2 regions of the Flavobacterium flavipigmentatum genome follow, and region 2 is predicted to be linked to the other one. Evidence: riboswitches for the same ligand, from Rfam matches in the RefSeq annotation. Region 2 holds a riboswitch; the other holds the start of a gene.

Region 1 (10,151 bases), 1.3 Mb from region 2:
AAAATCTGTAATTACCTGATCTTCTTGCCCAAAAGAAGTCGAAAAAACGACTTTTCCCTGATATTCATTAGACAAAAAAAACAAAGTCTCTTCTAACGAAAAATCTTTTGTTTTATCTAATAAGGAAGTTGCAACTGTTGTATCCATTTTATTTTTATTTATCTGAAAACCATTACCCTATCGGCTTAATAGATTACTTTGCAAAAATAGCACTTATTTCTAAATAACAAAACAATATTATTATTTTTTACACTATTAAACAGGAGATTATATTTCGAAACTTAAATACTTTTAAAGTAATTAATATGGATGCTTTACAATATTAACAAACAAATAATTTGACACCTTATTTTTAGTGCATAACTAAATATAGCTGCTATTTAAAAATTTGGAAATATATTTTCAATAGTCTACCAAATCTATAGGATTATTATAAAATACTTATTACTTTTGTAAAAAAAAGTCTTTATGGATTTTCAGATAGGTCTTGTAGTTGCAGGGTTAGTGGTAGGATTTGTGGTAGGATTAACAGGTGTTGGCGGTGGTTCTTTGATGACGCCTATTTTATTATGGTTCGGGATTCCTCCAACAACAGCAGTAGGTACCGACTTACTATATGCCGCTTTTACCAAAATGGGAGGTGTATTTGTGCATCATAAAAAAGGCAATATAAACTGGACAATCACTGGCTGGCTCACCTTAGGAAGTGTCCCTGCTGCTCTAATAACTTTATGGATCTTAAACAGCATAAAGACCGATATTAGCACTATAAATGCAGTCATAAAATACAGTTTGGGATGGGCATTGCTTTTAACATCTGTTGCAATTCTATTCAAAAAGAAACTGTTGGTACTTTCTCAAAGACATGCCGGCGATAAATTTCATAGCGAAAGTCATACTCAAAATATGTTGACCATTGCAATTGGTATATTGTTAGGAGCAACTGTTACGCTAACTTCAATTGGCGCTGGTGCTTTAGGTACAGTAACTTTATTTTTCCTCTACCCGTTATTGCCAACGCCACGTTTAGTAGGAACAGAAATTGCACATGCTGTTCCTTTAACCTTGGTTGCTGGAATAGGACATGCTTCTATGGGAAATTTGGATTTGTTTTTGTTAGCTCAATTATTAATGGGGTCTCTTCCGGGAATTTTTATAGGAAGTATGTTAAGTGGAAAAGTTCCTGACTTACTCCTTAGAAATGCCATTGCAATAATGCTTTTTTTCGTAGGATATAAATTAATTTTTTAAACATCTTCCTAAAAGAGATTTCTTTTGGAAGTCAGAAAAAATGTGCAGTTGCAATATTACTTAAAACGCAATATCTGCCAGAGAGTTACTTTCTAATATTTTGAGTGTATTGTCCCTAACCTCAGTCATTAAGCGACGTGCTGCACAATTAGATTCGTCATCACAATCATCACATTTTTCATAAAAATTGTGACTTGCGCACGGAAGAAGCGCAATCGGCCCCTCAAGAATGCGGTATACTTTGGCCATACTGATATCTTTAGGATCTTTTATCAGATAATAACCACCACCTTTTCCTTTTTTTGCTCCCAGAAATCCTGAATTTCTAAGTAACAACAAAATACTTTCTAAAAATTTAATCGAAATATGCTCACTTCTTGCGATTTCGGCAATTTGCACAGGCTCGTTATTCTCACGCCTGGCCAAATAAGTTAAAGCTTTGATTCCGTATTTTGTTTTCTTTGAAAGCACTTATATAAATATTTTAGATTTTAGATTGCTGATTTTAGATTACTAGCTAAGATAACAGCTGAATATTTTTCTGCAACAAAAATACGCTTTTTGAACGAGAAAAATAATACCCCGAATTACTAAATTCTACCAAATTAGTCTAGTTTATTTAACTTGCTTCCTCAACACCAATTAATTTAAAATCATGAAACATTTTTATACTTTCTTCTAACGCTTTTTTCTCTACCACATAAGTATCTGTAATAGAATCATGCCAACCTCTACTACCAAAAAAAGACAGACCATCAAACGGAATCAAGCGACAAAGGCTTCTTTTAAGGGCAGAACCAAAATTTATTTTTTCTCCATTTTCATCCACCACAACAGTACCTGTAATAAATTTTCCTACTGATCTGCCAAAAAAACCTTCTGTAAGAGTATAGTACACTAATAAAATTGTTATACCAATCAAATTCCAACCAAGATCTCCTAAACCTTGCATCCAAAACGATACACCTTCAAACCCTAATGCAATTAAAATGCCTAAAAACAAGCCAAACAAGTACATTGCGATTACAAAAAAAATCATATCAATAATGTAGTTTAGGAATCTTTTTCCGCTAGAAGCCACTAATGCATCATCGAGAATATAAATAGAATCATTCATTTTACAACAGATTTAAGTTTAAGATTAATATTTTTTGCATTAGTTTTCAAACAAAAATATACTTTTTACTTTAACAACCGCTAAAAAAATAACGCTTTTTAACGGTACAAAAGTTACAGTTAAAAAACGTCATTAAATTATAATCTTCAATCTAAAATCTACTAAGAAAGCGCCTGCTCTAAATCGGCTATTACATCTTGTACGGTTTCTAAACCTACTGAAACGCGCACCAAACCTTGCGTGATACCAACCGCTAACTGATCTTCTTCAGACAATTTACTGTGTGTCGTTGAAGCAGGATGGGTAACAATAGACCTCGTATCGCCAATATTGGCCGATAGGGAGCAAAGTTTTATTTTATCTAAAAATTTCCTTCCAGCCTCTATTCCTCCTTTGATTTCAAACGCAATAATATTACCGCCTAACTTCATCTGTTTTTTGGCAATTTCATATTGTGGATGCGATTTTAAAAAAGGATATTTCACACTATTTACATTTGGATGCGCTTCTAAAAACTCAGCAACTTTCAACGCATTTTCACAGTGTTTCTCAACACGTATCGCTAAAGTTTCTAAACTTTTTGATAAAATCCACGCATTAAAAGGGGATAAAGCTGGACCCGTATTTCTTGAAAACAAATAAATTTGTCTAATCAATTCTTCACTACCAACCGTAACTCCTCCTAGAACGCGACCTTGACCGTCAATTAGTTTTGTTGCCGAATGAACGACCAAATGCGCACCAAATTTTATGGGCTGTTGTAGATATGGCGTTGCAAAACAGTTGTCGATAATCAATATCAAGTTGTGTTTTTTGGCAATGTCACCTAACAATTGCAAATCGATTACATCTACACCTGGGTTTGTAGGCGATTCAGCGTAGAGTATTTTTGTGTTCGGTTGAATGAAACTCTCAATCGTTTCTGGCTTATTGATATCAAAATAAGAGGTTTCAATATTCCACTTTGGAAAATAGGTTTTAAATAATGCGTGAGTCGAACCAAAAACGCTGCTTGCAGACACAATGTGATCTCCAGCATTTAACAAAGCTGCAAATGTAGAGTAAACCGCCGCCATTCCGGTTGCAAAAGCGTAACCCGCTTCGGCACCTTCCATCTTGCAAATTTTATCTACAAATTCGGTCGTATTTGGGTTACTAAAACGACTGTAAATATTGCGTTCTTTTTCTTCTGTAAAAGAAGCTCGCATGTCTTCGGCATCTTCAAATACAAAGCTTGACGATAAGTATAATGGCACTGAATGCTCTAAATACTGAGATCTTTCTAATTGTGTTCTGATGGCTTGCGTTTCGAAACCAAATTCTTGTTCGTTCATTTTTTTGTTTTTCTTGTTTCATGTTTCAAGTTCCTGGTCAATGTGATAATCAAAACTGGTACTTGAATTTTAAATTTACATGAGTCATTATTTACTAATTAGTCTAAAGAATTATCTAATTCTCTACTTGACTAATTTCCTAATTCTGTATTATTCAAGACAACTTTATATTTTATAGTAGCTGTCGGTTCAACCGTTTTAGCCACAGAGCAGTATTTCTCAAAAGAAAGTTCTGCTGCACGTTGTGCTTTTTCGGGATTAATATCTCCTTCTAAATAAAAAACCACAAAGATTTCTTTAAAAGGTTTTGCCTCGCCTACTTGTACACGTTCGCCTTCTACCTCAGCACTAAAAGAGGTGATTTCCTGACGTTGTTTTTTTAAGATCGAAATCATATCAATCGCGCTACAACCTGCAACTCCCATCAAAACCAATTCCATCGGACTTGCACCCAAATCGCTTCCGCCAAATTCGGCTCTGCTATCAACATCTACAATATGACCACGCTCATTTTTTAATTTAAAATGAAAAGCGTCATTCACTCTGTTTAAGGTTACTTTCATGTTATTTTCTTTTTTATTTTTTGTTTGATTTGAAAATATAAACTTCAAAATCTGCAATCTAAATTTTTATTCTTTATCCGATAATCTCAAAATATCTCCAAAAACACCTCTGGCCGTTACGGCAGATCCTGCACCGGCTCCCTGAATTACGATTGGTCGATCTCCGTATGATTCGGTATAAATTTCGAAGAAAGAATCAGAACCTTTCAAACCTCCTAAAGCTGTATCTGATGGCACCGAAACCAATTTTACTTCGAGATTTCCTTTATCATTCTGCAAATCTCCCGACAATTCACCAATATATCGCAACACATGATTTGGTTTTTGCTCTTGCTTTATTTTTTCATAAATTGGATCAAATTCTTTCAATTTAGTTAAAAAATCAGTCACATTTCCTTCACGTAAATGTTCCGGAATAAGATTTTGAATATCAATTTCTTCAAACTCATTTTGAAGGTCTAATTCTCTTGCTAATATCAATAATTTTCTTCCAACATCATTTCCGCATAAATCCTCGCGCGGGTCTGGCTCGGTGTAACCATTGTCAATTGCTTCCTGCAAAATTTCGCTAAACGGCACTTCTTTTGCAGAGAAATTATTAAATAAATAACTCAATGTCCCCGAGAAAACACCTTTTATTTTTGTGATATTTTCGCCCGAAAGATGCAATAATTTTATCGTATCAATCAGTGGCAAACCTGCACCAACATTGGTTTCGTACAAATAATTCTTTTGATTTTCTGCCAATGATTTTCTTATCTGCTTATAAAAGCCATAACTTAACGTATTGGCTACTTTATTAGAAGAAATCAAATCAAAACTGCTCTCGATAAGCGGAATATAATTCTCAACAAAGGGAGCACTTGCCGTGTTGTCTATCGCAATTAGATTTTCTAAATGATGCTGATTGGCATATTCAATAATATCGTTTATGGTGTAAGCAGCGCCTTCTTTCTGAATGTCATTTTTCCAGTCTGAAGTTACGCCGTTTTTATTTAAAAGCAATTTTTTAGAATTGGCAATAGCAAAAACATTCAGCTTAATATCTTTTCGTTTTTCAATCGCCGAAGCTGATTCTAATATCTGATTGATTAAAGTTCCACCAACCAAACCGTGGCCAAAAATAGCAATATTGATTTTTTTAGAAACTCCAAAAATCTCTCCGTGAATGACGTTTAAAGCCTTATTCAGTTCTGATTTTTTAACTACCAAACTCACGTTTTTACCCGTAACGGTGTTGTTAAACAATATCGGAATAATTTTATTTTTGATTAAAGCCGTGTAAGGTTTGTGAAAAGTACTTAGATCCTGACCGATAATAGAAATCACCGAAACATTATCGGTTACCGTAATTTGATTGACATCTTTTGAATAAAAATCATTTTCGAACTCTTTTTCGAGTTCCACCATAGCCGTTGTTGCCTGGTCTGTGGCAACCACCAAGCCAATTCCTCTTTCTGAAGAACCTTGAGAAATGATACTCACACTAATATTATGATCGCCCATTACCTTAAAAATTCGGGCATCAACTCCCGCTTTTCCTAATAATCCTCGTCCTTCCAGGTTTACCAAAGAAACATTCTCTAGAACTGAAAGCGTTTTAATTCCTTCTTTTGAAGAATCTGAAGTGATTAAAGTACCTCGGTTTTCATGATTAAACGTATTTAAGATACGAAGCGGAATGTTTTTTTCTAATAAAGGAATGATCGTTTTGGCATGCAAAATCGTCGCTCCAAAATTGGCCAGCTCATTGGCTTCATTAAATGATAAAAATTCAATTTTTTTAGCATCGGCTACTAAATCTGGATTTGCGGTATAAATTCCGTCAACGTGCGTAAAATTCTGAAGCTCTTCGGCATTTAAGTAATTAGCAATTAGCGAAGCGGTATAATTACTGCCGTTTCTACCCAAAGTGGTGGTATCATTATTATTGTTTGAACCAATAAAACCGGTTACGACATTGACAGTTGAACCTTTGTGTTCTTTAAAATAATTGATAACATTCTTCTTCGAAAGCTGTTCTAAAGGTTGCGCATCACCAAATTTTGAATCTGTTTTTAGCAATTCTCTTGAATCTGCAAAATTGGCCTGAACTCCCTTTTCGATCAAAATAGCAGTCAATAATTTGGCAGAAAGTAATTCTCCTTTAGACAAAATCTGATCTTTAATTTTGTTACTGTAATCACCAATCAAACTTACGCCTTCAAAAAGTTTATCCAAAATAGTAAACTCCTCAGACAAATCAACGTGCTGAAAATCTGCGGTCTGATACTCTTTAAAGCTTTCTAATAAGGGTTTATAATCTCCGTTTTTAGCTGCAACCTTTAAAATATATTCTAGTTCATCTGTAGCGTTTCCTCGTGCCGAAACGACAACCGCAATTTGTTCGCCTTGGTTTACTTTATCCAAAATAATCGAAACGACTTTTTTTAATCCTTCTCCGTTTGATAACGATTTGCCTCCAAATTTTAATATTTTCATTTTATTCTTCTATTGTTTCTGCCTTAAAAACTGTGGCAAGTAAATGATCTAATTGTTTGTACTCTATTAAAAAAGCGTCATGCCCGTGCACAGAATCTATTTCGCTGTAAAAAACATTGTCTTTAAACTTCTTTAATTCATTATAAGTGTCCAGATTTTCTTTTGGTATAAAAAACAAATCCGAATTGATTGCGATGATATGAATAGAAGCTTCTGTTTTGCCGACTAAAGTTTCCAAGTCACCGCCATTTCTAGTAATATCAATAGTTTTTAGCAATTGGTTCATCAATTTATAAGACGATAATTGATATCTCTTTTGTAATTTTTCGCCATGATGTGCCAGCCAGCTTTCTATGTTAAATATCTTGAGATTGTCGTTTATCGTTCTCTTAAATTTTTCTTTGAATGATTCGGGGGAACGGTAACACAACATAGCGTGAATCCTCGCATCTTCGACAGGTTTTGATGAATTATTGAGAATTTGTTCTTGTAAATAACAGTTGGCTATCATCCAGTCTGTCGATTTCCAATCGGTTGCAATAGGTATCAAATGTTGGGTACAATTGGGTGCTAAGGCCAACATCTCCCATGCAATTCCTCCCCCAACAGAACCTCCAATGATGGCAAATGTCTTCTGGATATGCAGCGCTTTAATTCCCTCTAAGAAAATTCTAGCAATGTCTCTGGTGGTAAAATCTTGATACTTTTCGATGATAAAAGAATCATTACCGTTACCCGGAACGTTAAATGCTAGGATGGTGTATTTATTAATATCAATTGTTTTTCCTAGACCAATTAAATCACTCCACCAGCCATTTTCTCCCGTAACCTGAGCATTTCCAGTCAAAGCATGATTGACCAGAATAACGGGTGCAGTATGCAAAGTCAAGCCAAAAAGTGAATAACTTAAAGGTAACGAATGATATAAAACACCACTTTCTGTAGTGAAATTTTGTATGTTGATAAGGTTTTGTATATTTTCCAATTTCAAATCTGTTGTATTATTGATTTGTATGTGGAAATATTAGAAAGAAAGTCTAGAGTATATTACTAGAAAAATTCTTGTTGTTATCTTTCCACGTTTGGGCGTGGTAGAATGCAGCACCTTCTTCGCTTTAACGAAGGGTTGCTAAGGATTCATCGGGTCTAATCCCTCGTCCTTTCTTTATAACATTTCAATACGTTTCTGAACTTAAAGGCACAAATTAACTACTAATTTCTTAAACAAACAAATTTATCTCAAGAGATTCTCTTGTTTACTACTTATTATTTTACTGTAAAATTATGGCATACAAAAATTTACCGAACAAAATGCCCAGTAAATTCAGGTAGGTATAACCCTATTTTAAAATACTCTTTAATTTAAATAAAAAGTGTTTCATTTTCTTTCGAATACATCAAAAAAAGTAATGAATTTGGTGCTTTCTTTTGGTTCTGAGTATCCTCAGAAGCGGTTAATCCAAATCTTGGATGAACCAATTCATTTGTTAATGGCGTTAAACTATTTCTTTTTGCCCTTAATCTCCTGAGAGCAGAAAATGTTCTTGTTAAGTAGTTTATTGTTTTCATAATTATGCTAGTTTATGATGTTTATAAATGTGCTATTTTTATATTAAGTTCAGTATTACTGTATTTTTTTTGTTTTGACAAATTGATAAAATAAAAAAACCCTTTTGGATTGAGATACCAAAAGGGTTTAAGTTGTTACAACTTATATACTTTCGAATATCAATAGATAACTATACAAATAGGTGCGACATTGACCATCTTGTATATCTGGAAATTATTCATCTGCGATTTATATTTTATTTTAAAAAATTCTTGCATTGTTTTAAATTTAAAAAGCCCCCCATTTGTTTTTTGAGAGGCTTTGCTATAGTATATTGTTTTTTACAATTTTAACCACAAAACGTCCCAACGGTTTTATCCGAAATGGCATAACACATCTTATCGACAATTAAATTCATCTTAGTAGTTTTTGGGTTTAACAAATATGCGAATATTATTTTATTTATACAAATGAAAATCAATAAATTAATCAGAAAAAACGATAAAAACTTACAATTTTTCAATATTAAACATCTTACAAAAAAATTGTTCAAAAAAAACAGCGTAAAAACTTACAAGATTGCCTTTTACAAACAGAACAATGTTTATTTTAGGCTTTAATATACCGTATCTATTAAATAAATTCTTAAAAAAAACCACCTTTAGCAAAACTCACATTACTAAAGGCAATTTTTCAAACAAAAAACAAAAAACTAATTTTTCTTAAGACCGTATTGAGATTCTGTAACGCTGGCAAAAACGTTTTTTAAATCCTCTATCAAATCTTCGATATCTTCGATCCCTACAGAAAGTCGAATCAAATCTTTTGAAACGCCTGTCTCTAATTGCTCCTCATCAGACAATTGTTGATGCGTGGTACTTGCGGGATGAATAATGAGTGATTTGGTATCGCCAATATTGGCCAAAAGAGAGAATAATTGGGTTTCATCTGCTACTTTTTTGGCCGCTTCAAAACCACCTTTCAAACCAAAAGTTATAATTCCGCTTTGACCTTCTGGTAAATATTCCTGCGCTAAATCATAATATTTACTCGATTTTAAACCTGGATAATTTACCCAGACAACTTCTTCCTGTTTTTCTAACCAGGTCGCCAAAGCCAGCGCATTTTCGCTGTGTTTTTTGATTCGGATGGGTAATGTTTCTAATCCCTGAATGATTTGAAAAGCATTAAACGGACTCAAAGCTGATCCAAAATCTCTCAATCCTTCGATTCTAGCTTTAGCAATAAACGCTGCATTTCCTAAAGCTTCATGGTACACCAACCCGTGATATCCTGCGGAAGGTGTTGTAAATTCCGGGAATTTTCCGTTGGACCAATCAAAAGTTCCGGCGTCAACGATCACACCTCCTAGAGAAGTTCCGTTTCCTGAAATATATTTGGTAAGAGAATGAATCACGATGTTGGCTCCGTGCTCAATCGGATTTAATAAATAGGGCGTGGCTACTGTATTATCAACGATCAAAGGAACCTTGAAGTTTTTGGCTTGCGCCGAAATGGCTTTCACATCTAAAACATCCAATTTTGGATTCCCCAACGATTCAATAAAAAAAGCTCGGGTATTTTCTTGGGCTGCTTTTGTAAAATTTTCTGGTTTTGAAGGATCTACAAAGGTTGTCGTAATTCCTAATCGAGGCAAAGTTACCTTTAATAGATTATAGGTTCCGCCATACAGACTATTTGATGCTACGATATGATCGCCCGCTTTTAGCAAAGTCAGAAAAGTAGTCGAAATAGCGGCGGCTCCAGATGCTGTAACTACCGCTCCGATTCCGCCTTCTAGGGCTGCCAATCGTTGTTCGAGGACATCATTTGTAGGATTATTTAATCGTGTGTAA
Region 2 (10,151 bases):
TCGGGGTGATTGATCGAAGATACAATGGCAATAGTAGACTTTTGATCGATCACTTCGACAGCAAAATTTTTACTGTTATTGTAACTATTTTTCTCTTTTACGTTGGAAGCAATCGTCGCTTTAAAAATTTGCAGACCTACTTTATCAGCCGGCAAAAGCAGATTTAATGTCGCCGTTTTTTTAGAAGGAGAAAAAATGACTTTTTCTCGCATCATTACCGAATTTCCTTGCTGAATATTAAAATCTGCCGTTATGGTTTTGTCTCCTGCATATTGCAGAAAAACTTCAACTGGAAATTTATTTTTATGAAAAGCGTATTTATTTACGTTAAGCTGATTAATTTTTAAGTCAAAAAAAGTAGTTGTATCTCCCACAACCAAAGGATAAATTTTATTTTGAGGGTCAAAACGATAAACATAATCGTTACCCGTCGTTTGATTTCCGTCGGTAATAATTACCGTTGGAAAAATCAGGTTTTTATTGATACTTTTTAAGTTTTTTGCCACTGCATCCAAATTAGTTTGCTTTCCTTTAAAATCAAATTGATCAGAAGGTTTCAGATCGGCATCAAACTGATAGGACTGAATTTCGAATTTCTCCTGTAGCGCAGGATTTGAAACCAATTTTTGATACAATTCATTGACTTTTTTATCCGATTTTAAAGCTACAATCGAACTCGAGTTATCGACCGCAATTGCCAGAGGTGTTTTGGTAATCTCCAGCTTATTTTTGGTCATTATGGGGTTTATGAGCAAAACCAATAAGGCAAAAATCGCTGCAAAACGTAAAAAAGCCAAAAACACATTCACTTTTGAATGGTTTTTGACTTTAAAAAAATATTGAAAATACGACAAACCACCCGCTATTACTATAGAAAGTAATAATAATAAAATCGTGTTTGTAGTCATATATATTTTGTAATTGGAAGATTTAACAATTCAAAGATCCCAAAAAAAACCTTTGAACCTTTGCAACTCAGAACCCCAAGAATTTTAGGTAAGCATTCCTCCGCAAACATTTAGAACCTGTCCTGTAATGTAAGCACTCATATCTGAGGCTAAGAATAAACATGCATTTGCTACATCTTCAGTAGTTCCGCCACGTTTCAAAGGAATTCCTTCTCTCCAGCCTTTTACTACATCTTCTCCTAGTTTAGCCGTCATTTCTGTTTCGATAAAACCTGGTGCGATCGCGTTGCAGCGAATGTTACGCGAACCCAATTCTAAAGCTACCGATTTGGTAAAACCAATGGCGCCCGCTTTTGAAGCTGCATAGTTCGTCTGACCCGCATTTCCAGATACTCCAACAACAGAACTAATATTAATGATAGAACCAGAACGTTGCTTTAAAAAAGTCTTCTGAATCGCTTTTGTCATATTAAAAACCGATTTTAAATTCACATCAATAACCTGATCAAAATCTGCTTCAGACATGCGCATCAACAAATTATCCTTTGTAATTCCGGCATTATTTATCAAGATATCTACAGTACCAAAATCAGCCAAAACGGCCTCTACAAAAGTCTGTGCTTCATTAAAATCGGCAGCATTCGACTGGTATCCTTTTGCTTTTACTCCCAAACCATTCAATTCTGCTTCTAGAGCCTGCGCAGATTCTACAGATGAGCTGTATGTAAATGCCACATTGGCACCATGTTTAGCAAAAACTTCAGCAATTCCTTTCCCAATTCCACGACTAGCGCCTGTAATAATGGCAACTTTTCCTTCTAGTAATTTCATATTCAAAATTAATTTTTATTTTTATTTAGTAGCTATTCCTGCTATCCGCTTCAATCTTTTATGTTTTTAAAGAAAAAACACAAAAGGATTTCCACTTCTATCAGGGCTATGAATGACTTGTCAAATATAGAACAATTCCCTTTTTAAAAAAATAGCAATTACAATAACCTTTAAACAATACTTTTTAAACCTTAAAGATTTTCTCTACCCATTTGTCCCAAAAAGTACTATAAATGGCAATCATAGTAAATATAAACAAAAATAAAATATACCACGCATTGCCCACCAAATCAATAAAACCTAATTTTCCACCAGCAAAATTAAGCAACAATAAAACTTGTGCTCCATAAGGTAAAATTCCTTGTACCAAACACGAAAAAATATCCATAATTGTTGCGGTTTTTTTTGCGTTTAACTCATATTCATCATTAATTTCTTTGGCAATTCCGCCTGTAATCACGATCGAAACTGTATTATTAGCGATCGCCAAATTGGTCAAACCTACCAAAGTTCCTATTCCAACCTGAGCGCTTCTTTTGTTTTTGATCCGTTTTTTTATCTGGTGCAAGATAAAATCAATTCCGCCCGCTTTATCCACCATAGCCGCCAATCCGCCAGAAAGCATTGAAAGAATAAAAATATCGGTCATACTAGTAAAACCTTCGTATACTTTTTGTGCAAAAACCAAAAGTGTAAACTGATGGTTAAAAAAACCAATTATTCCCGCCAGCAAAGTCCCAATAATCAAGGTTGAAAATACATTCACGCCAAACAAAGCCAAAACAATTACTAAAACATAAGGTACAATGGTAATCCAGTTAAAAGCATTTTTCGGAATTTCAACTGCTTGAATTTCAGAATTAAAACCTAAATAAAACAAAACTGCAATCGTAATTATCGAAGCTGGCAAAGCAATAAACAAATTGATTTTGAATTTATCTTTGAGTTCACAACCCAAAGATTGCGTTGCTGCAATCGTAGTATCCGAAATCATCGAGAGATTATCGCCCAACATAGCACCGCCTAACAAAGAACCACAAATAAGCGGTAACGAACTTCCGCTGGCATTAGCCAAACTAACAGCAATGGGTCCTAAAGCCACAATTGCTCCCACCGAAGTTCCTGTCGCGGTGGATAAAAAAGCTGAGATCAAAAAAATTCCTAAAGGAAAATAAGCCGCATCAATGGTATTGATTCCGAGATTCACGACCGCATCTACTCCTCCCATAGCTTTACTTACCACTGCAAAAGCTCCTGCAAGCAAATAAATAATACACATAGTCATGATTTTACTTTCGCCACAACCTGCAATCAGGGTATCTACTTTTTCGTCTGTAGAAGATTTAAAAAGTACAAAAGCAACAATAATCCCAATCAGAACGGCAACTGGGGATGGAAATGCATAAAAGTCATTGAGGGCAATTCCGACTCCTAAAAAGGTAAAAATAAAAACAAATAAAGGAATTAAAGCTACTGCATTTCCTTTTTTCTTACTGAGTTTTGTCATAAAGTAAATTATAAAATGAAACATTTACAACGACAAGCAAATCCAGAATAATAATGTGAAAAACAACATTTTTTCCAAAGGATTTGGCTTATCGTTTTAGCACCTTGCTTGTTGTTGCAGGTTGCTATCTCTTTGCGAGATTCGTGATAACGGGTGCAAAAATAGTAATTATTTTATCATATAAAACATAATTATACCATTTCTATAGAATTTATTCAAAATTAACATTTTATAAATCAAAAAAGCAGCTCATGTGAGCTGCCTTTTCTTTCCAAAAACGTATTTAAAAAAAGTTTTACATATACTGTATCGTTACAAAATAAATAACTAGCATTGCGACTCCAATAAATAGTAATCTATAAAGTGACGATTGAAACTCTTTTGTTCCATTAAGCTTATCTTCTTTTCTTAGTTTTATCATGCTTAAAATTACTATTGGAGTTATCAGAATCAAACCGAGATACAAAAAGGATGTACTGTATTTACGATATATCAAACCCAAAACTTGACATGAAATAAGTACGAGAGTAATGCTAATTGATGGTATGTATTTTTTCATCATGTTTGTAAAATTTAATAATTATGCTACTTGTATAATACTTATTTTCTTATTTCATTTTGTTACGCAACCTAATGCCCTATTGATATTCTACTATGTATTTAAAAAAGCAGCTCAAATTGAGCTGCTTTTTCTTTCCAAAAACGTATTCTAAAAAAATCTTTATAATTGATACGTTGTTATTCTAAAATTAGAGGATGCGCTTGTAATCGTCCAAATTGTATTAGAAAAAGTTATTCTAAAAGTTTCTTTCTTTATATACAATCCAGAAGCATTCATAAATTCGTCATCAAGACCTTTTAGGAAGGCTGGCGCAGGTATTAGTGCTACACCATTATCCCATGAATCGTGATTTAGAATAATCGTTTTATTAACTGCATCTTCAGTTGTAGTGAAATTATGGTAAACACTTGGTCTTCCTCCATTGAAACGATATTCTATATAATTTCCGAACGCAGAATTAAAATAGATTTGCACTCTGGCAATTTTTTGATTGGCTGGCAATGTTGCGTTAGCCTGATCTAACAAGTTTTTACAATATTGAGAAGTTGTTGGTGCTGTATACAAATTTGCAGCAATATAACTCAATACCATTTGTGGTTTTCCATCTAAAAATGTTTTGTAATCATCTGTTAAAACTAGAGGTGAATTACTATATTTTATAGTAGCTGTTACTCCCCCAGTTCCAGTGGCAGTAAGACTTCCATCTGCATCATTATAAACAAAAGTTGTTAATTTTTGACCTGCAACAACTATAGCCGGACTCACCACAATACCTGTTGGGGTGTATCCAACTCCAAAACTCAAAACTTCAGAAGAACCTGCAGCAATAGAATTTGATACTGCAAATCGGGTTGCTCTAGAAAATGCAAAATCATATTTTTTTACTGCCGTACCATCATTGGTTTCCAATAATCTAAAAAGCGGGCGAGTACTGGCTCCTACTACATTTTGTTCTGTCACTAAGTTTTTAGGTAAATCAACCCAATCCTGAGCAGTTGCTTTTACAAAACGAACTTCTTTAACCAATCTATTACTTTTGAAAAGGATATCTCCATTTTCTTGACCATAATACAAAAACTGAAAATCACCCAGATATCCTCTTCCTCTTAAAGCTGTAGTTGGAAAACTATTAGAATCTGATAAAAGATGTATTCTATTATAGGTGGTAAATAGCAAACTAACCGTACTTCCTAAAACAACATCATAATCACTCTCGTATGTTGCCGTATCGTTGTTAAAATCAGAAGCCATTTGTACTTTTCCGTTGGCAGAAAACTTAAACAGGTGTGTAAACCCTCCTAGCTGAGTATCATCTGTAAAATAAACTGCTTTCCATCCAAACTCAGAAGATAGCAATGCGGTATTTAATTCACTTTTTTGCTCATTTAGGCGTTCTGCGGGTGTCTTATCAAATTTTTGTTCCGCCGATGTATCGCTTGTACAAGCACTAAATAAATGTAGCGCCAGAAAAACAATCATGGCGTACTTTAATATATTTTTAGGTTTCATAATAGTATTATTTTAAATTAAAATGACGGCTTAATTATTAACAACATTGGTCGTGTTTTTCTCTGCTGCATCTCTTAGTGCATAGAAATCAATATTAAAAGCATCTTTATAATACTGTACTACCATAGCTTCTTTTTGCTGTAATTTGGCTCTACCGTTTGCATCGGTAATACTTGCAAGAATAGCCGCATACTCTGCTTTTGAACTTGTTAGTATTGTAGAAGCAGTTTCTGCAAAATCTTCAATAATATTATTTCTGGCATAATTGGTTATAAAACCTAAATTTCTAGATGTTTGAAGCACTTCTAAATGCCAGGTCCCTGTATAATCTCCAGGTGTTATTTTTTGCCATGCCTGCTCATCAAAAGGTTTGTTTTGATTTAAAATGTGCACATATTCGTGTTGAATGGTATGCACAAATTCAGTTACGTTCTCACGATCTTTTTTGTTCAGATAATCCACTTCAAATAGTGTGATTCTTTGTCCTGAATCTGCAATTCCTAAGGTTCTAGTACCGTTTGAATTGGAATTTACTCCTCCAACCAAAACAATTTCTCTTGGTGCTACTTTTTTTACAAAATCAGCGCCACCAACAGTCGTGTAACTATCCAACCAAATTTGCTTTACCACTTCTAATGCAGGTTGCACTTTATCAACCATTGGAGGAAACAAAAATCTATTGTTATCTACTGTATTTTGATTCCATTTATATTGTGCATTAATATTGTAAGGATTAAGATAATTGGTAGTGATCCAATTGTCTAAAGCATTTTTTTGAGGTTGCGAATAATCCAGCTGGCTATCACCAGGTTGATCCTCGTGTGCGCAAGCTACAAAAGTTAAAACCCCTGCAACTAGCAATATCACTTTATATTGTTTTAATATTTTCATGTTTTTAAAATTTTAGTTAAAATTTATCTAGGATTTTTTTCTATTCCATAATTTGATGCGCTTAGAGGTACTTGCAAAGCTCTACGCTTATCATCCTTAACCAAGGTATTTGTTGGCAGACCAAAAGTTGCATGATCCACCACAATATTAAAACGTTTTACATCTAACCATCTTAATCCTTCATGAACAAAATCTCTTCTTCTGGCTTCAGCAATAGCTTTTACATAAGAAGTCTGCAAAGGTGTCATAGTGTAGTAAGGTGTAAACTCATTAGCAATTACGGGATACAATGTCGTTATTCTTGCTTCAGTTAATTTATCTGTAGCCGCATTATAACCACTAGTTCTTGTTCCTAAAAAGTATTCTAATTCGGTATTGGCTTCTGTAATTCTACCTTTCATTACAAGTGCTTCAATGCGATTTAGATAAAACTCATCATTAGATAGAAGTACCACTCCAGCGTATGGAATTCCGATGTTTGCCGTTAAATTGGTGTATTTAAAATATTCTTCAAACTTTGGCGTAAATAATGTTCTACTACTATTATAGCTGTAGAAATCAAATAACCATGTTTTGTTGAATGGATTTGTTTGTACTCTAAAAATTTCCGTTTGTTTTTCATCTGACAAATAAAAATTACTACCACTTGCAGATCTTCCGATAAGTGTATTTGGAGAAGCAACTAATAAGTTAGCGGCGTATGACGATTTTGCATATTCGATAAATTGAATATCTGGTGCTAAACTTGACAAAGTAAGGTAATCTTTTAATTTTCCAACAGGCTTAGAACCGAGACCTTCTGAAACTTCTAACACTTTATCCCAATCTCCTTTTACCAAATAGAAACGACTGGCAAAGGCTTTTGCTGCATCTTTATTAAAGTGGAATTTCGGTTCTTTATAATTGTTTGTTACATAAGGTAAACCTTCTTCTAAGTCTTTTTGAATAAAGTCAAAAACTTCTTTTACGCTATTTCTCTTATAATTTTTTAATAATTGAGTTTCTGGTTCCGTTACATAAGGCACTCCCAGATCCGTTTCGGCAGTAGCCGGATTGTAACGATTTGACCAAAAAGTAACCAGCATAAAATGAGCATAGGCTCTTGCCAACAAAGCCTCACCCTTTTGAGGGTTTAAGTTTGCCGGATTACCTAATTGCTCAATTGATTTTAAAGCCTGATTGGCATGAGCAATAGCTCTGTAGCAACCGTCCCAGTAATTGGCTTCAGAATCAACATTGGTTTCATCATGCATCTCCCAGTTATAACTTTGTCTGTTTTTGACACTCACAGAACCTAGCTCACCATCTCCTACATTATCCGACATCGTTTCTGCAAAATCCATGTAAGATGCCTGTGGGTATGCATTTACCAATAGTTCGGATATTTTCTCAGGTGTGTCAATTTGTGTTCTGTTATCCGGTACTTCCGACAAAAACTCATCGCAACTACTAATACTAAGAATTAGTAATGAAGCAAAGGCTATTTTTATATTTTTTATATTTTTTTTCATAATCAACGACTATTAGAATGAAAGATTTATAGAAAAACTGTATTGTGTTGTAATTGGAAAAGCAACACCACCCGTATTACGGAACTCAGGATCTTGACCGTTTAGTTTTTTATCAGAATAAATTAACCACGGATTAACTGCAGAACCTTTTAATGTAAAGTTACTTACCCCAATTTTTTTCTTAAAATCATTTGGAAACTCCCAGCTTAAAGATACATTTTTCAATCTTACGAAATCTCCATCTGCAATTCTTACATCTGAGAAATTGTATGTGTTATATGCACGTCCTAATGTATTTGCACCACCATAATTTGTTAGTAATCTTTTGTCAGCAATAACAGGAACATCAGTAAATTCTTCATCTCCCGGGTTAATCCAACGGTTTGTAAAATCTTTTGTAAATACTGTTAAATCATCATATTGACTACTGTAAGCAGGATTTAAACGCACTTTATTTCCACCTGATCCTACTACAAATACGTATAAAGACCAGCTCTTGTAAGTAAAGGTATTTGCTAAACCAATCGATTTATTTGGCTCGATAGATCCTTCGTATTTTAAATAATCGGTAACTTTTTCTGTATCTTGAAAATTAGCTCCTGTAACATTATCTGTTTCACCATTTTGCATTATAAAAGTTGGTAAACCTTGATTATTCAAACCTGTAAACTGATAAGAATAAATTGAATTTCTCGGATGACCAATAGCGTTTCCACCGTTACCATCAACCAAATCAAATGCTGAAGGCTGATTCTCTAATTTTGTAATTTCTTGGTTAAAAACCGAAAAATTAAGTGTACTAGACCATTTAAAGTTATTTGTTACAACGTTTTGAGTTGTAAAACCAACTTCAAGACCTTTAGTCTCCATATTAGCATTATTTCCTTGTTTGATTTTTTGTCCTCCAATTCCAGAAGTCACTACATAATCAACCAAATCAAAGGCTTTACGGCTGTAAACGTCTGTTGTAAATTGTACTCTATTATTAAACATGCCTAAATCCAGACCAATATTCGTTTCAAATTGCTTTTCCCAAGTAAGATCACCATTTTGCAATTGATCAATATCTATACCTGTTTCTCTGTCGGAAATACCTAAACGATCTGTAATAAAGCTTTTGTAAATCGCTAATGAATTTGTAGCAGGTCCCGCAGTAGCTGTTAATCCATAAGAACCTCTTAATGCTAAATTGTTTATAGACTCAACATTTTTCATAAATTGCTCTTCGGTAACATTCCATTTACCACTAAAAGTATAAGTCGGCAACCATCTGCCTGATCCACTATTTCCTTGTCTGTTTGATCCATCATAACGACCTGTAATAGATCCTGTATAACGGCGATCATACGTATATCCTACTTTTCCAAAGAAACCAACAGTTCTTTCTCTTTCTGCATTAAAAGCAAAATATGAATTTCCTTCGTTGATAATTTTTTCAATAATTTTAGGATCCGTAAATGCTGTAAGTCCTCTATCATACTGAATTCCAGCAGCAGTAAAGTTATCGCTATTTCTGTCTAAAGAACGTAATTCTGTACCAAAGAAGCCTTCTACCTCGTGTTTATCATTGAAAGTATTTCTGTAATTAACACTATTTCTAATATTATAAGAAGTCAATTCGTTTGTAAATTTTCTTAAAAATCCTCCGTTAGGTAATACTGAAATTGGCTGAGCAGTTAGATCTTCAGGATCTTTGTACAAAAAGATATTTGCATTTCTAACAGTGGTATTTACTCCCTCTACACCATATTCTGTACCTGCTTTATAAGCTCCTACTACATTAGAGTTTTCATAAATTTTATGCTCTCTTGAAGTATTAGCATAACGCGCAGATCCCGTTAGATTATACGTTAAATGTTTATTGATTTTATAATCTAAATCCATTTGAAAACGAATATCTTTTACTTTAATTTCTAAAACATTATTTTGTAATTCATTAATAATGTTCATCGGAGCCCAGTTGTTTCTGTAGTATTCTAAATTACCATTTTCGTCATAAGGTCTTAATGTTCTACTGGTACTTAACACGTAATTGAATGGGTTGATATCAAAATCTCTAGTTACATTTCCAAACACAACATCTTGTTGACTTTCATAACTTCCCGGAGCTCCTTGATCTCTTACAGACGCTAAAGTAGATAAAGTAATATTCAATTTATCATTTACATAAAAAGTTCCTTTTATGTTTGATGATAATTGTTTTACGTTGTCAGCAATAGTCCATCCCGGATCGGTATAATATCCTAAAGAGGCATAAAAAGTATTATTTTTTCCACCACCCGAAAAACTCAATGAATGATTTTGTGTCATAGAGGGTCTAAATAAAACCTTAAACCAATCTGTATTAGCCAATTCGTACTTTCTTAAAAAATTATTTCTACTAACTGGATCATTATTTACCAAATAACTGTCTGTTTCTGGAACATAAGTAT

Evidence for each region. Region 2 has a riboswitch for S-adenosylmethionine ahead of LNP22_RS12680 (Na+/H+ antiporter NhaC family protein). Riboswitches for the same ligand answer to the same signal wherever they lie in the genome.
Region 1: another riboswitch for S-adenosylmethionine. It lies ahead of LNP22_RS07285 (alpha/beta fold hydrolase); the one in region 2 lies ahead of LNP22_RS12680 (Na+/H+ antiporter NhaC family protein).

What each region holds. Positions count from the first base shown of each region.
Region 1 is NZ_CP087133.1:1,589,497-1,599,647, reverse strand. It holds gene LNP22_RS07320 (phosphoadenylyl-sulfate reductase) at 1-147, opposite strand, end outside; gene LNP22_RS07315 (sulfite exporter TauE/SafE family protein) at 469-1,251, shown strand; gene LNP22_RS07310 (RrF2 family transcriptional regulator) at 1,312-1,722, opposite strand; gene LNP22_RS07305 (RDD family protein) at 1,871-2,368, opposite strand; gene LNP22_RS07300 (trans-sulfuration enzyme family protein) at 2,530-3,702, opposite strand; gene LNP22_RS07295 (OsmC family protein) at 3,834-4,265, opposite strand; gene thrA (bifunctional aspartate kinase/homoserine dehydrogenase I) at 4,332-6,746, opposite strand; gene LNP22_RS07285 (alpha/beta fold hydrolase) at 6,748-7,731, opposite strand; SAM riboswitch class I at 7,812-7,920, opposite strand; gene LNP22_RS07280 (hypothetical protein) at 8,109-8,315, opposite strand; gene LNP22_RS07275 (O-acetylhomoserine aminocarboxypropyltransferase/cysteine synthase family protein) at 9,008-10,151, opposite strand, start outside.
Region 2 is NZ_CP087133.1:2,909,193-2,919,343, reverse strand. It holds gene LNP22_RS12690 (hypothetical protein) at 1-908, opposite strand, end outside; gene fabG (3-oxoacyl-[acyl-carrier-protein] reductase) at 993-1,739, opposite strand; gene LNP22_RS12680 (Na+/H+ antiporter NhaC family protein) at 1,924-3,246, opposite strand; SAM-I-IV-variant riboswitch at 3,305-3,401, opposite strand; gene LNP22_RS12675 (DUF4302 domain-containing protein) at 3,968-5,317, opposite strand; gene LNP22_RS12670 (zinc-binding metallopeptidase) at 5,348-6,208, opposite strand; gene LNP22_RS12665 (RagB/SusD family nutrient uptake outer membrane protein) at 6,232-7,719, opposite strand; gene LNP22_RS12660 (SusC/RagA family TonB-linked outer membrane protein) at 7,732-10,151, opposite strand, start outside.